2 regions of the Bacillus sp. V2I10 genome follow, and region 1 is predicted to be linked to the other one. Evidence: riboswitches for the same ligand, from Rfam matches in the RefSeq annotation. Region 1 holds a riboswitch; the other holds the start of a gene.
The links. A riboswitch is a leader RNA that binds a small molecule or an ion and turns the genes downstream of it on or off. The one in region 1 is predicted to bind lysine.
Positions count from the first base shown of each region.

Region 1 (8,161 bases):
AACAGCAACTGGAGTGGCTGGGGATGATCATTTAGTTACATTAAAATTAAACGAAAAACTCGGTACGAAATTTAGAGCAATACAATTTGAGGGTACTGCTAAGTCTAGAGCTGCTTTCTTAGGTGCACACGTTGATGTATTAATTACCAGTGTTGGCGAAGCTTACCCAATGCATCAAGAAAAGCAATTAAAGGTTGCAGCGGTGACGGCTGAGGGAAAATCACCTTTCCTGCCAGATGTTCCTACAGTTGCAGAAGCTGGTTTTGAACCAGTTATCTCTCAATCAACTAGAGGGTTAGCAGCACCAGTTGGAGTAGATCTGGAAAGAATTAAAGTACTCCAAAAAGCGTTAGCGAATGCTGCAAAGAATGCCGAACACGAAGAAAAGATGAGAGAATTAGGAACTCAGACTCATTATGTTAATGGCGATGATTATATGAAATTATTAGAAAAAGATAAAAATGATATTGAAGATATAAAAGATTTAATCGGCTGGTAAAAAAATTAATACCCGGTTCTTCCTGTGAACCGGGTATTTTTAAAAGAGTTTATTGCATAAATTAGTTATCTCCAAGAAAGGAGTTGTTCTAATGAAAAATTATGGTGTATGGGTTGGGGTTTTTATATTATTATTTTCGATCTTTATGTTTAATTCTTCACTTAAGTATGAATATTATGGTCAGTATGGGCCAGGTCCAGGATTTTTTCCATTGTGGTTAAGTGGCTTACTTGGAGTTTTTTCTATATTGTTTATCCTTGACTCCTTAAGGAAAAATAATAGAATTACCTTTTCAGATGTTCTTCCAAAAGGAAAAATTTTAATCAGTGTATTAAAAGTTGTCCTTTCCATTTTATTATTTATCCTTATTTCACCTCATTTGGGATTTATCGTTTCCAGTATTCTTATTATGCTCATTCTTCTTATACCTGATTTTAAGTGGACTACCTCGCTTAGTACAGCAACTTCAGTAACACTAATATTATTTGTAGTTTTCAAGACAATTTTGGATATTCCATTACCAACTAACATTTGGGGATGGTAAGGGGGGGAAAGGGTGGATACATTTCAGTTATTGATGTCAGGATTTGAAACAGCTTTATCTTGGCAAAATATAATGTTTTGTTTAATAGGTGTTTCAGTTGGAATGCTTGTAGGTATATTGCCTGGATTGGGACCAAGTGCAGGAACTGCGATTCTAATACCAATGACATTTGCAATGGATCCCATTTCAGCCATTATCATGTTGTCAGGAATATTTTATGGTTCAATGTATGGAGGAACGATTACAACTGTTCTTGTGAACGTACCAGGGGAAGCAGCCTCCGTTATAACAAGTCTTGACGGTTATCCAATGGCCAAAAGGGGCCGTGCAGGTGTGGCGCTTGGGATTTCAGCAATTGGCTCATTCGTTGGTGGAGTAGTTGCCATAATTGGGGTGGCATTTATAGCGCCTCATCTCGTTAAATTTGCACTCTCTTTTGGACCTCCAGAATATTTTGCTTTAATTTTATTCGGTATGACCATGGTAGTAGGGCTTGCAGGGAAATCTATTATTCGTGGCATCATAGCAGTTTTAATCGGATTAGTCTTAGCCATGTTTGGAATTGCCCCAAGCTCTGGTGATATGAGATTTACATTTGGAACACCTTTTCTGATAGACGGATTTGACTTTGTAACAATCGCGATGGGGCTTTTTGGTCTATCTGAAATCTTATTAGGTCTAGAACAACAGATGAAAAAGCCTGAAAAGCCACCTATGGTCAAAGGTTTACTTCCAAGTCGGGAAGAAATCCGTCCCTCTGTTATGTCCATAGGGAGAGGAACAGTTTTAGGGTTTTTCTTGGGTCTAATTCCTGGAATAAGTTCTGTTGTTCCGTCTTTGTTATCATATTCAATGGAGAAAAGATTAGCGAAAGATTCATCACGTTTTGGTAAGGGAGCTATTGAGGGTGTTGCAGGACCGGAAACAGCAAATAATGCTTTTACAGCTGGTGCGTTAATCCCGTTATTTTTATTAGGAATTCCTAGTTCAGCAACAATGGCTGTATTACTAGGAGCATTTGTTTTACATGGTTTACAGCCAGGTCCAACGTTGTTTGTTCGTCATGCTGATTTTGTTTGGGCAGTTATAGCAAGTATGTTTATTGGTAATCTGCTTTTATTGTTCATGAATTTGCCTCTGGCCAAATTCTGGGCGAAAATAGCAAGTGTTCCATTCAAAATGCTTTTCCCTATTATCATCGCAGTTTCTATAGTTGGTACATACTCTATCAGCAATAGTCTTTGGGATGTTGGCGGGTTACTAGTTTTTGGTTTATTAGGCTATTTTTTAAAAAAGGCCGAAATTCCAGTTGCCCCTATTGCATTAGTATTTATATTAGGAAAAATGATGGAAGAATCACTGCTTCAGACATTAGGATTATATAAAGGCAATTTCTTAGAAATTTTCTCACGTCCTATATCCGGAACGCTAATGGTACTTTCTCTTTTAGCAATAGCTCTTAGTACTTTTGCTGGATATAAAAATAAAAAGAATCACTTTGAGGATGTCGAAGTATAGAATAAAAATTAACCGACATCTAGCGTATAATTATGTCTTTCGTTGGCAGGGCCCCTATAAGGGATGTGCTAACCATTTAACTCTTTTCAAACACTTTATTAAAAAATATAAAGCGATCATAATGAACACTTTTACGAACGTTTTATATAAAAGTTAGTATGAACTTTTATTGAACTGACTGGATATCCCTCTACATTGATTACAAGGTAGCATTTAGGCTGACTATTTTATTCAAGATTAAAGGTTTTTCTTTTTAAATGTAATTCCAGAGCATCCTTAAAGCGGCTGCACGACAGACTGATCAGAAAGGAAATAGCGACTTTTTGTCATTCTGTAAGTGTCGCTTCGGCATTAAATGAACCGATAACAATAGTCTGTATGGTCTTCTCCTACATTCTGTAAGTTCCTGTTTCATTTGCCGGATGCCGCCATACCGAACGAGCCGGAAACTGTACAGTTCAAAAGATTCCAAGATAAAAGAATAAAGATCAAAAGGAAAGCAGCCATTTATGGCTGCTTTTTATTATGCTTTTTCCTTTTGAATCCGAATCGTAAAACAGCGCAAGCCGGCTACATTTCTATCCGGCAGGTACCCGAACCTTTCCGGCTGGAAACGAAGACGTCTAGCCAATCGGTCAAGGGGCATAAAACTTTTTTAAAGTCGCCAGTAGCATAAAAAACTTTTGTGCTTAAACCGCCCTTGACCAGTCGTCTATGCGAGTTTTTCGGTCTCCTTGCAAAAGGGAAAAATCATCCCCCTTTGGGGAACATCAGCGCCTCGGCTTTAAAATGGATAACGCAAAATTAAAAAGTAAAGGAGGAAAGGAAACAACCTTTAAAACACTCAAGAAACAAAGAAAAAGCAAAATCCAAAATCAAAATTACAAAGGAGAATGAGGAATGACTTTAGAATCTATCTTTGAAGTTGTACGAATCAGATAGGAAATCAGGGAAGCAAAAAGATTTTGCCGCATACAAAATAACTTCCCCAATGGATGCAGAGAAGCTAGCGGCATCCTATATTGCAGATGAGGACAGAGAGGTATTTCTTGTCATGATGCTTAATACAAAAAATGAGGTTATAGGGCTACACCGGGCACACGTGGGAAGTTTAAATGAAGTGTTGTTCATCCAAGAGAGGTGATGAAATCCGCTATTTTAAACAACGCGGCCTCTATTATCGTCAGTCATCAGCATCCCTCTGGCGACCCAACACCAAGCAAAGAAGATATAGAAGTTACAAGGAGAATTGCTGAGGCGGGGAAGACCCTAGGAATATCACTTCTTTCCATTAATTGTAACCCATAAAGAAAACCATATAAGTTTGAAAGAAAAAGGCTATCTTTAAGAAAGACAAAGGGGCGTTGCCCCTTTGTTTATATAATATTAGAGTTTTTAGATTGTGAATTTGATAAATCTAAAAACAACTGTAAAGGGCTCAGTTCTAGGGCATCCAGATTCAGGATGAATAAGTGAATGCCAGTTTGTGTTCCCTTAAGCAAGTACTTCTATATTAATAGGTTGCAGGACTCTTTGCAGAGTTCTTTTTTCTTCATTGTTTAAAGGGACCAATGGTAAGCGGACATCTCCTACATTTATCCCTTTCATATTCAATACAGCTTTTACCGGTGATGGGTTTGGTGCAGTAAATAATGCTTTCATTATTGGGAGAAGGTTACGATGTGCAGAAGAAGCTTTACGGACATCACCATTTTTAAAGAAATTGATCATTTCTTGCATTTCATTGCCAATGATGTGTGAGGAAACCGAAACAATTCCTGTTCCACCGATGGCTAAAACCGGAAGAGTTAACCCATCATCGCCGCTGTATAACGTAAAATCACTATGTGTTTTGCTAATGATTTGTGTCATGGTATCTAAGTTGCCACTTGCTTCTTTTACTGCCACAATATTGTTTATCTTTGAGAGATTAACAATTGTCTCTACTGACATGTTTACAGCACTTCGTCCTGGGATATTATAAAGCATTACCGGCAATAGGGTTGATTGGGCAATTGCTTTAAAGTGCTGAAATAATCCTTCTTGAGAAGGCTTGTTATAATACGGAGTAACGAGCATAATCCCATCCACTCCTGCTTCTTCTGCTTGCCTAGTTAAGCTGATAGACGCTTTCGTATTATTTGAGCCAGTACCAGCTATAACTGGTACTCTTCCAGCGACAGCTTCTACCACAATTTTGAATAAATCCACTTTCTCTTCTGCTGTTAATGTAGGAGACTCTCCAGTTGTACCAGCTATAACTAATCCATCAGAACCATTAGTGACTAAATAATTAACTAAATTTCTCGCAGCGTTAAAATCAACCTCGCCATTACGATCAAATGGGGTAACCATTGCTGTTAAAACTTGCCCAAAATTCATAACTTCACACCCTTTAATATTATTATTTAAAATATAGATGTTGTTAGAGCCATTCAAAAGGAAACGCAAAAAAGCAACAACGAGGGATTCGCTGTTGCAGTAGGAACAAAATTTATCAAAAGTCGTTACCATTGCATAAGATAGCCCTCCATATAGTTTCCTATATGACAGTCCCGCATTTATTCAATAACAGAACCAGCTTTAAGAACATGAGATTCTTTCCACTTCGGCAAATTCCCCTTTCCACAATAGTCATTGGACCTCATTATCCTCGCATTGTGTACTAATGGTTTTTGCTCCTCTATCTTCTCTTCAAAATTTATAGAAGGGAAAATTATTTAATTGATACTAATATAACAAAATATTCTTACTACTTCAAGTCGGATTTGAAATTTTTCAAAATACATGAATGATCGGTAACATTTTAGCGATTGAGCAAAGCTAAAAGATGTCGAAGTAATAGAATAAAAATCAATGTTTTTCAACTGATTAATAGTTGTATAAACTAATCTCACCCAATGAAAGCAACATCATCATTTTTGATAAACAAAGTGGAGATTATTGGAGAAAGTTTATTGAAGTAGGTGAAGGACCTACTAAATGGGAAAAACAACCATCTCCATTCTCTACAACAACAAACTAAATTCGATTTTAGCAAAGCCAATCTTGAACTAAGGGGGCGTTACTTGAAGATCCGGGAGCCATCTTTAGGTGGCTTTTTTCTTGTTAAACTAAATGGGCAGTTAGTTGAAGAAGGATTATTGATTCTATTTACCGAATTGTTTAAATTAACCGATCAAGCTCCAGATGCGGTGCGAGGGGTCATCTTAGCCACAAAACGACTAAGGTAAAAAAAAATTAGTTGAAATGAAAGAAGTGAAGGTTTTGATTAAATATAAATGCCTCCATCATGTAAGTCTAACTGTGACAGATTTGGAAAGAGCAAAAAAATTCTATGGTAAAACTTTATGTTTAAAAGAAATACAGCGTCCTGATTTTGATTTTTCAGGTGCCTGGTATGAAATAGAGGGACATCAACTACACTTAATAGTCGATCCCTCTTCACAGACGATTCGTGAGGATAAAAGCCTATCCAGCAGAGAAGGTCACTTTGCCCTTAGAGTCGAGAACTACTATGACACTCTTAAATGGTTAAAACAGAATGAAGTTGAAATCCTTGAAAAACCATACGGAAAAAGTGGATTCGCACAAATTTTCTGTGCCGACCCAGATGGTAATTTGATTGAACTAAATGTTAATCAAAAAGATCTATAAGTAGGATGTATGCATTGAATTTAAAGTTTTTATACGAGATAAGAGATAAGGAGTTATAGGTATCCTTTTAATATCAAAAAAATTAAATCATTTTACGAATAGGGTGAAACTTAGAGAAGAACAGTTCCTTATAGAATTAAGAGTGCTAAAAAAATGAGTTTACCCTTGACCCTTTAGTTACTATAGGGTTTATTATTTGTTACAAAACTAGTATATATCTTAACTAGCTATAAAGGATTTGGCGCTCTTTAAAAAAGAAAAAAGAACAATTAAATCGTATTGAAGAAAAGTTGGACTCGTTACAAAAAAAGAATTAATAATATTAATGGACTATCCTTATTGGAACGTCTTTTTCAATTAAAGGGCGCTTTAGTTAAAGAAGACACTCAACAAAATGATGATAATTTCTTTTTACACACATAATGATATTGCAAAGATGTGATGTTTGAATAGAATGTCACGTTTCTATTTCAATTAATTTTCAAAATGATAAGTTAACAATGTGAACTATGTTGTTTTTAACTTTGTAATATACAACAACATATATATTATTATTATTATATATGTTGTTATTGTTGCTCGTTTTAACGTATAAATTAACTGGATGTTTTCTGTTTCACATGTTCAAAAGAAATTATTTACACTATTGGAGCATTAATTGGACCTGAGACAAAGATATTTCATTAACTAGCTCACAGACTTATAAAGAAAATAAACATGAAAACTCATCTCCCATAAATGCAATTAGGCAGTATAATATATACGACCTAACCATTGAGATCTCCCTATGGAGGGCTTGTTTATTTTGCTTTTCTATATGGAGGTATACCAAATCATGGACGCTTCGTTTGTAGCATAAGGTCTATTTCATTTTGACATCAACAATATCAAAAAAATGAAGTTAGTTCAAAAAGGAAATAGAAGATAGATGTTTTGGTTTAGGAAATTCGATGTTTGCACCAGAACCAACTTTCAATATGGAAAGAAGGTTAATGGAATCAACAACGGCTTCGGAATTGATGGGTGATGTTTAATTGAAAAGAAAGACAAGGAGTGTGATGGGAAATTGTCGAAAACTTTAAGCTTGTATCAATTTAGCCGAAAAGTACATAAATGGGCTGGACTGATTTTATCGGTTGTTTTTATGTTTATCGCTGTAACAGGACTTTTGCTAGTGTATTATATTCCACTTGGATTAGGTACTGATTTAAAGACAGGGGTTAAAGCAGATCCTAGTAAATCGATACCTATTGAAAAGGTTATCTCCATTACGACTTCTCAGGAACTTCCAGGTATAAAATCGGTTGAAGATATCTTTAGAATAGAATTAAGCCCAGGTTCAAATGTATTCCGTGTTCGCTTAGAAAACAATCAAGAAGTTCAAATTGATGCGAGCACTGGGAAAGTTTTATCAACAAAGCCAGATTACTCAGGCTTTCTCATTTCTTTACATGATGGATCTACTTTTGGCAATCTGTATAGATACAGTGCTCTAACAATGGCAGGTTTATCCCTAATTCTGCTATCATTTTCAGGGTATTATATGATTGGCTTTCCGCTTTATAAGCGTCTAATGGCGAGAAAAAACGCAAAAAATTTGGAAATTTAGCAACAAGACTAAAGATTTTGTGCACAGAACCCTACATAATTCTATTGCCGTTATTTTCCATTGCTTTACAAACCCAAATTAATGGAATGCAGGTGAGTTTCATTGAAAGTCTGCCTGTACTCCTCCTTTACAATTTCTTGACATTCTTTTTGTCACAATTGATCTAAAACATGCCAACTTATATAAGGTGTAGTAAAGACAAAACTCTGATTTTTAAAACTAAAGAAGGTTAGTAAGAAAAAACGCAATAAAAAATTGAACATATTTAAGAATCGATTTTAATTAAGATTTTAGATTTTGTAGGTTTTCTTTAAGAATGTTTTTTCTAAATACA
Region 1 is NZ_JAUSYV010000002.1:145,536-153,696, reverse strand. Features, by position in the region: gene QFZ72_RS28005 (tripartite tricarboxylate transporter substrate binding protein) at 1-499, shown strand, start outside; gene QFZ72_RS28000 (tripartite tricarboxylate transporter TctB family protein) at 591-1,043, shown strand; gene QFZ72_RS27995 (tripartite tricarboxylate transporter permease) at 1,056-2,561, shown strand; partial or broken gene QFZ72_RS29705 (JAB domain-containing protein) at 3,553-3,869, shown strand; gene dapA (4-hydroxy-tetrahydrodipicolinate synthase) at 4,056-4,943, opposite strand; lysine riboswitch at 5,077-5,255, opposite strand; gene QFZ72_RS27975 (hypothetical protein) at 5,630-5,794, shown strand; gene QFZ72_RS27970 (VOC family protein) at 5,829-6,218, shown strand; gene QFZ72_RS27965 (PepSY-associated TM helix domain-containing protein) at 7,285-7,827, shown strand; gene QFZ72_RS27960 (GerAB/ArcD/ProY family transporter) at 8,110-8,161, opposite strand, start outside.

Region 2 (8,161 bases), on a different contig from region 1:
CAGAAATCCTCTTTTGTTAGGTCCACTCCTAAGTGTTTCATAGCCAAATCTTCTACCTGCATGGAACCTGTATCTTTTAAAAGAGAAATGTATTTCTCTTCAAATGCAGTTCCCTCTTCCAATGCTTTCGCATATATGCCAAGTGAGAACAGATAGCCAAACGTATATGGGAAATTATAGAACGGCACCCCCGTAATATAGAAATGCAGTTTAGATGCCCAGAAATGAGGATGGTACTCTCCTAAAGCATCACAATAAGCTTCTTTTTGTGCAGCTTCCATTAATTGATTTATTTTTTCCGTGCTGACGATTCCTTTTTTGCGTTCCTCATAAAAAGAAGTTTCAAATAGAAAGCGGCCGTGAATATTCATGAGCAGTGCAACACTTCTTTGCACTTTATCTTCTAATAGCGCCAAACGTTCTTCATCAGATTTTGCTTTTTTAACAGAAGCATCTGCCACGATCATTTCAGCAAATGTTGATGCTGTTTCAGCTACATTCATCGCATAATTGCGGTTAAGCGGATGCACTCCCGCCATAGCATGCTGATGGAAGGCATGGCCCAGTTCATGTGCAAGGGTTGCGATATTTGACGGGGTGCCGGAGAATGTCATGAAGATTCTTGACTGGTCACTTTCGGTAAAACTTGTGCAAAAACCTCCCGGAGCTTTTCCAGAACGATCTTCAGCCTCGATCCAGCGGTTCTCAAATGCCTTTTTAGTAAATGAAGTCAGCTCTTCTCCAAAGTGGCTGAATTGATCTAAGATAAATTCAGCTCCCTCCTGATAGCTGACCTTCGCTTCTTTCCCGCCAATCGGTGCATCGAGGTCGTACCAGCTAAGTTTATCAACACCAAGCAATTCTGCTTTTCTTTTTAAATAGCTTACAAGCGGCTGTTTATTCTCTGATATCACCTTCCACATGACATCAAGGGTCTCGCGCTTCATTCTGTTGATCTCAAGCGGCTCACTCAGAACATCGTCCCAGCCCCGCTTTTCATATACATTCAGTCTAAAACCAGATAGATGGTTCAGCGTATGGGCAAATAAATCTGCACCGCTTCCCCACGCTTTTTCCCATTCTTCAAACACAGATTTTCTGACTGATCTGTCCGCATTTGAAAATTTATTGGCTGCCTGGCCTACAGACAATTCATGTATTTTGCCATCTTCTTTGAACGGTATTTTCACTTTGGAAACGAGAGTATCATAAAGCTGTCCCCACGCATGATAGCCGTCTACTGACAAGGCATTGATCAGTGTTTCCTGCTCCATCTGCAGTTTGTTTTTTGCTCTGTTCCGGCGCTCGGTCAAGGCAAATTTTAATTCAGTCAAGTCTTCTGCATTTACAAGCTCTGGCCAAACCGCATCGTCTACTTGAACGAGCTTTTGATCAAAGGCTGCCAAAGCATTTTGAAACTGAGAGCTGAGTTGAGTAACCTTCCCCCGGAGCACGGAGGCATGCTTATCATTTGTATCCTGAGCCTGCAGACACCCGACAAAAGCTCCTGCCTGCCTCATCCGTTTTGCAATACCCTGAAACTTCTCAAGAATCTCTCCTAAAAGGACGCTATCTTCTTTTGTTTGGGGTACTTTGATGCTCTCTGCCTGCACCTTAAATGAAGGAACATCAAATTCAAGCTCCTCTAAGTACTTTTTAAAAGCAACAGATTTGCTTCCACCTTCAAAAAACACATCTAAATCCCATGTTTCAGCATACGTAGCAGCTTTCATCGCCATTCCCCCTGTTTATGTATTTCGGAACACTAAATAATCCCTCACTTGTCATTATAAAACAATTGACTAAAAATTTGTACAATTCTAATGGCAGGAAGCAAAAAAAAAGGTATGACGAAATGTCATAGCCTCTGCTTGTATTTATTTGATTGTTTTATCTGATTTTGCATCATCGTCGTCCATAAGACCTTTAGTAGCATTCTTAAATTCTCGTAGCGTTTTACCTGCCGCTTTACCCAGTTCAGGCAATTTTTTCGGTCCGAAAAGAAGCAATGCGACAAAGACGATCAACATAATTTCCCCGAATCCCAAGTTCATGATGAACCCTTCTTCCACATTAATTTATTAGATTATTTCACAATAAAAAGAAAACGCTGCCTTTGTAAATTATAGTTGATCTATCCATGAATTGCAAAATGAAATTAGGGCGATTTCCTCAGGGAAAATATAGAAATACATGAAATCCATTGACAAACGCAGGCTGAGTTGGTAGTTTTATTTTATTCAAATATTATTTTTACTATAAATCCTCACTAGAATCTCGGTGAGGTAGAGGTTGCACCAATTAAGAGTAGATTGCAAGAGGCTAGTGGAGCTGTTGACTGCAAATTCGAAAGGACTTGGTGCCGAAGTTTGAAACAGCCACTTTGTTTCTTGCTGGGACTGTATCGAATAGGTACTGGACTGCCACAGTGTAATCTGTGGAGTGCTATCATGAGATTTTTGAGTGAGTTTTTTGTGTATTTTGCGCATGGGCTTGTTCCATGCGTTTTTTGTTTGTCAAAAATGATCCATTTCGTCAAAAAATACACACACTAATTATACAGCCATAACATTATGGTTCTATTATAGGAGGTTTCAGCAGTGAAACAGAAAAAATGGGGATTTTGGCTTTTAACAGCCTTTGTAGTAGGAAATATGGTGGGCTCTGGTATTTTTATGCTGCCAAGCACCCTGGCGCAGACCGCAAGTCCGCTTGGTGTCACCAGCGCCTGGCTTGTAACCGGATTAGGTGTATTAATGATTGCACTTGTATTCGGTAATTTATCAATCCGCAGACCTGACCTTACAGCTGGTCCGCAAAGCTACGCAAAAGCTTTATTTGATACACCGAAAAAAGGAAATGTAGCCGGGTTCAGCATGGTGTGGGGATATTGGGTCGCGAACTGGATCAGCAATGTCGCAATCATCACAAGCTTCGCTGGCTATCTTTCTACATTCTTTCCGATTATGTCAGACGAATCCATTCTTTTTTCAGTTGGTTCGCAGGAAATTCAATTAGGAAGACTTGTTACATTTATTGTTTGTACTATTTTGCTTTGGGGCACTCATACCATCCTTTTAACGAACTTGAGCGGAGCAGGCAAATTAAATTTTGTTGCTACTGCTTCAAAAGTAATCGGGTTTATGCTTTTTATCATTGCTGGTTTATTTGCACTGGAGTCGGCTGCATTTGGAGAGTTTTATTTCCCGGTGGAAGCAGAGCCTGGCGTGACATACGGGCTGACAAATCAAGTTCAATTTGCCGCAATTTCGACTTTATGGGCATTTGTAGGTATTGAGTCGGCAGTCATTCTGTCAGGACGCGCTTCTTCTCAGCGTGATGTAAAGAGAGCTACCATCACTGGCTTAATCATTGCTGTGTTCATCTATATGATTATTACACTTATTACAATGGGCGTTCTGCCGCACGATCAGCTGCAGTCATCTGACAAGCCTTTTGTTGATGTTCTTTCTGTCATTATTGGCGATGCCGGTGCAAATGCAATGGCACTATTGGCAGTCGTATCTTTGTTTGGATCAACTATTGGATGGATCCTGCTGTCATCTGAAGTGCCGTACCAGGCTGCAAAATCAGGTATTTTCCCTGCTTTCTTTGCTAAAACAAATAAAAAAGGAAGTCCGAAAAATGCTTTGATCATAACAAATTTAATGTCTCAAATCTTTATTTTCTCAACGATTTCCGGAACCATCAGTGAAGCTTATACATTCTTAACAACATCAGCTACACTTGCCTATCTTTTCCCATACCTTGTATCGTCTATCTTCTTCTTGAAGCTGATTGCCAAAGGAGAGACTTATGATCTCATTCAAGGGTCGAGAGTAAGAGACGGAATCATCGCCTCACTAGCCTGTATTTATTCTGTATGGGTGATTGTTACAGGAACTGCTGATTTAAAAACATTTATACTTGGAGTCGGCCTATTCTTTGCGGGATTTGTGATTTATCCGTTTTTGACGAAATATATGAAAAAACAAGATACAGGCTCAACCATATAATAGAAGGCTGCATGTTGAATGCAGCCTTTTTTAATTCTTTTTCCCAAAAAGCTGATCTGAGCAATATTCAATAATTTCCCTTCTTCTGATCATCCCTATAAAGATTCCCTGATCATCTGTAACAGGTACGAAATTCTGTTCCATCGCCCTTAAAATAATGTTCTCCATTTCTGAATGAATAGATATTGGTTCATTCTTTCGATGGTAATTAAGATCAGTTAATCGAATTTTTTCTGTGTTATGAAAATGCAAATCAGGTGTGTTTTTCAGCATCCACAGCAAATCACCTTCTGTCAGCGTTGTTACGTACTTCCCTTCATCATCAAGCAGCGGAACAGCTGAATAACGGTGATATTCCATTCGTTCAAGCGCCTGCCTCATGGTGGCATGAATGTTTAAATAAACAACTTCCTTTTTGGGTATTAGGAAAAAAGCAATATTCATTTCTCCTGAACTCCTTTAAGATCGTCCATCTGACACGATGTGAATATCAATATTCTCTGTCGTTCTCATAATCGTATTCACAATGGAACCTTTTCTAATTTCTTCCCACCTTGTTCTCGCTGACTGACCGAGAAGGATTTGTGTAATGTGATACTGTTTTTTTCCATTTCTCCGTTTTTTCCCGTTTTTCCTGCGTAAAGCCTATTGAACTTTTCGACTACAGAGAAAATAATGCCGCAAATCACCATTAAGAATAAACTCATTTGATGATCAGACCAATCATTAATTATTTGTCTTCCATCTTAAAATTTCTCTTTTCTTCTATTAAATATACGTTACAAAATTAGAGCAAGAACAACATCAATTCCTTTGAATCCAACAAAGGGAACAAGTACTCCCCCGAGCCACACAAATCATAAATTTCTACTAAGCAAGTATCCGAACTTATCTCTGACCCTTTTTATAGCGAGAGGAATCAATATGGGAATAATGACGGCGAGTAAAATTACTTCTGTGGTTAAATCTTATAAACTTATAAAGCACGAAATATTGGCAAAAACAGGTTTTAAATCCTTCCCAAATTTCTAAGGAAATACAACTCATATTAACTAATTCATCAATTTCCTGCTGTGTACATATAAAAAAGCCCGATTCACATCGAATCGGGCTCTCTTTTATGCAGCTATATGCTCTTTATTCTTTTGGTTATCAAACTCGCCTTCCCATTTAGAGATCACAACTGCAGCCAGTGAGTTCCCTACCACGTTTACAGCGGTTCTTGCCATGTCCAATATACGGTCAATACCTGCGATAAAGGCCAATCCTTCAACCGGAATTCCTACCGTTCCCAATGTTGCGAGGAGCACAACGAATGATACGCCCGGTACACCGGCAATCCCTTTAGAGGTTACCATTAACACTAGCAATAAGGATACCTGCTGCGAGATCGATAAGTCGATTCCATACATTTGCGCGATAAATACAGCAGCCAAAGCCTGATAAAGTGTCGAACCATCCAGGTTAAAAGAATACCCTGTCGGAATAACAAATGATGTAATGGCTTTCGGACAGCCGAATTTCTCCATTTTCTCCATGATTTTCGGTAAAACTGTCTCAGAGCTTGCGGTAGAATAAGCAAGAATCAACTCATCCTTCAGCAGACGGATAATGTTGAAGATGTTAATTCCAACCATTTTAGCAACCAACCCTAATACACCCACGATAAAGAACAGCATGGTTCCGTATACTAAAATAACTAATTTACCAAGCGGAATGAGAGACTCTAAACCAAACTTAGATACGGTTACACCAATTAATGCAAAAACACCAAATGGAGCAAACTTCATAATAAGATTTGTTACATAGAACATCGTTTCTGCCGTTCCCTGGAAGAATGCGAGAACAGGTTTTCCCTTTTCTCCCACAGCAGCGATTCCAAGACCAAATAATACAGAGAAGAAAATAATTGGAAGCATATCACCCTGAACAATGGACTCAAATAAGTTGCTTGGAACAATATTCACAAAGGTATCAGCAAAACCATGCGATTCTACATCCTCAGCTGTATCCACATAGCTATTGATATCTGTTTTCTCCAGTTTATCCATATCAACGCCAGCACCTGGATTAAATAGATTTGCAGCTACTAAACCGACAACAATTGCAATTGTTGTAATAATTTCAAAGTATAAAATTGTTTTCCCGCCGATTTTACCAAGCTTTTTTGTGTCGCCGACGCTTGCCACGCCAACAATGATACTTGAAATGACAATTGGAATAACAATCATTTTAATCAAACGTATAAAAATATCACCTATAGGCTGTAAATAATTTTCGATGTTTGGGTTACCGTAAAAAATAGCACCAAGTGCAATACCCAAAATTAAACCGATAAAAATCTGCCATGCAAGGCCTAATTTTTTCATTCAATCCACCCCCTTATGTTTGTTATTTATGAAAATAAAATGGTCTATTGAAAATAGTTAGAACTAAACCATCTTATCATTTACCATGAATCACATTTTTTTATAATATATCAAAATTGAGTATTTAACAATAACATTTATTTCCCACATGCATTCATCACCTGAATCGAATGAATATTCTGAAAATTGTTGACGTTCCATCAATTCGACGACAATATACTACAAAATATTCACTTCCTGTTATGACAAAATTAGTGGAGGATCATATGAGTTCATTGTTCAGAAAAAAATCTATTACAGATTTACTTGCACAAAGTCAGCAAAAATCACTTGCCCGCACTATGGGTGCATTTGATTTAACCCTGCTTGGAATTGGTGCAATTGTAGGAACAGGTATTTTTGTACTGACCGGCGTCGTTGCGGCAGAAACAGCTGGTCCGGCTCTCATTTTATCATTTATTTTATCTGGTATTGCCTGTGCACTCGCAGCCTTTTGCTATGCGGAATTTGCGTCTTCTGTTCCCATCTCGGGCAGCGTGTATACTTACACATATGCAACTCTTGGTGAGCTGTTTGCTTTCCTTATTGGCTGGGATTTAATGCTTGAGTATCTTCTTGCAACCTCCGCTGTTGCCACTGGATGGTCCGCATACTTTCAATCCCTCATTGCAGGATTTGGTGTGGAACTGCCGGATGTCATTACTTCAGCACCAGGAGCAGGAAAAGGCGGATTTATTGATTTGCCTGCAGTGATTATTATTCTGCTCATAACCGCTCTCCTATCAAAGGGCATTAAGGAAAGTACACGGGTTAATAACATTATGGTATTTGTTAAAATTGCTGTAATCCTGATATTTATTGTTGCAGGCGTCTGGTATGTTAAGCCTGATAACTGGACCCCCTTTGTACCATTTGGATTTGATGGCATTGTAACGGGTGCAGCAACAGTCTTTTTTGCTTATATTGGATTTGATGCAGTAGCAACTGCTGCTGAGGAAGTAAAAAGACCGCAGCGGGATGTGCCAATCGGAATTATCGCTTCATTGACAGTTTGTACTGCACTATATATTATCGTCTCGCTTATTTTGACAGGGATGGTTCCATATACTCAATTAAACGTCGCAGACCCTGTTTCTTTTGCTCTCCAATTTGTAGGACAGAATTCTCTTGCAGGTTTGATTTCAGTTGGAGCAATTGCCGGAATTACAACTGTACTGCTTGTTATGTTGTATGCACAAGTCAGAATATCATTTGCGATGAGCAGAGATGGATTGCTTCCGAAACGGTTATCTAAAGTGCATCCATCTTTTAAAACACCATTCCAAAATACATGGATTACTGGTTTCGTTGCAGCAGCGATCGCAGGTTTTGTTGATTTAACTACGCTCGCACATCTTGTGAATATGGGAACACTTGCAGCATTTACGCTGATTTCTATCGCCGTTATTGTTTTAAGAAAAACACATCCAAATCTGGAACGTGCCTTTAAAGTGCCTTTTGTTCCGGTATTGCCAGCAATCAGCGCACTGTTCTGCATGTATCTCATGGTAAGTTTACCTGCTATTACGTGGATCTCTTTCTTCATCTGGATCGGTATCGGCACGGTCATCTACTTTGTTTATGCCAGAAAAAACAGCAAGCTTGGCAGTTAATAAGAAAAGCACAAAAGCCTTGGTCAGCGCAGGCATGGCAGAAAAGGATCCGCCAAAAAGTCCGGGTTTGACTTTATTGACGGATCCTTTTTGACCAAGAAGTTAGGCGATGGAGCACAATTTT
Region 2 is NZ_JAUSYV010000001.1:998,236-1,006,396, reverse strand. Features, by position in the region: gene QFZ72_RS05100 (M3 family oligoendopeptidase) at 1-1,733, opposite strand, end outside; gene QFZ72_RS05095 (twin-arginine translocase TatA/TatE family subunit) at 1,878-2,054, opposite strand; lysine riboswitch at 2,279-2,456, shown strand; gene QFZ72_RS05090 (amino acid permease) at 2,601-4,016, shown strand; gene QFZ72_RS05085 (CBS domain-containing protein) at 4,047-4,460, opposite strand; partial or broken gene QFZ72_RS05080 (sensor histidine kinase KdpD) at 4,476-4,628, opposite strand; gene gltP (glutamate/aspartate:proton symporter GltP) at 5,135-6,385, opposite strand; gene bcaP (branched-chain amino acid transporter BcaP) at 6,652-8,037, shown strand.
Region 2: another riboswitch for lysine. It lies ahead of QFZ72_RS05090 (amino acid permease); the one in region 1 lies ahead of dapA (4-hydroxy-tetrahydrodipicolinate synthase).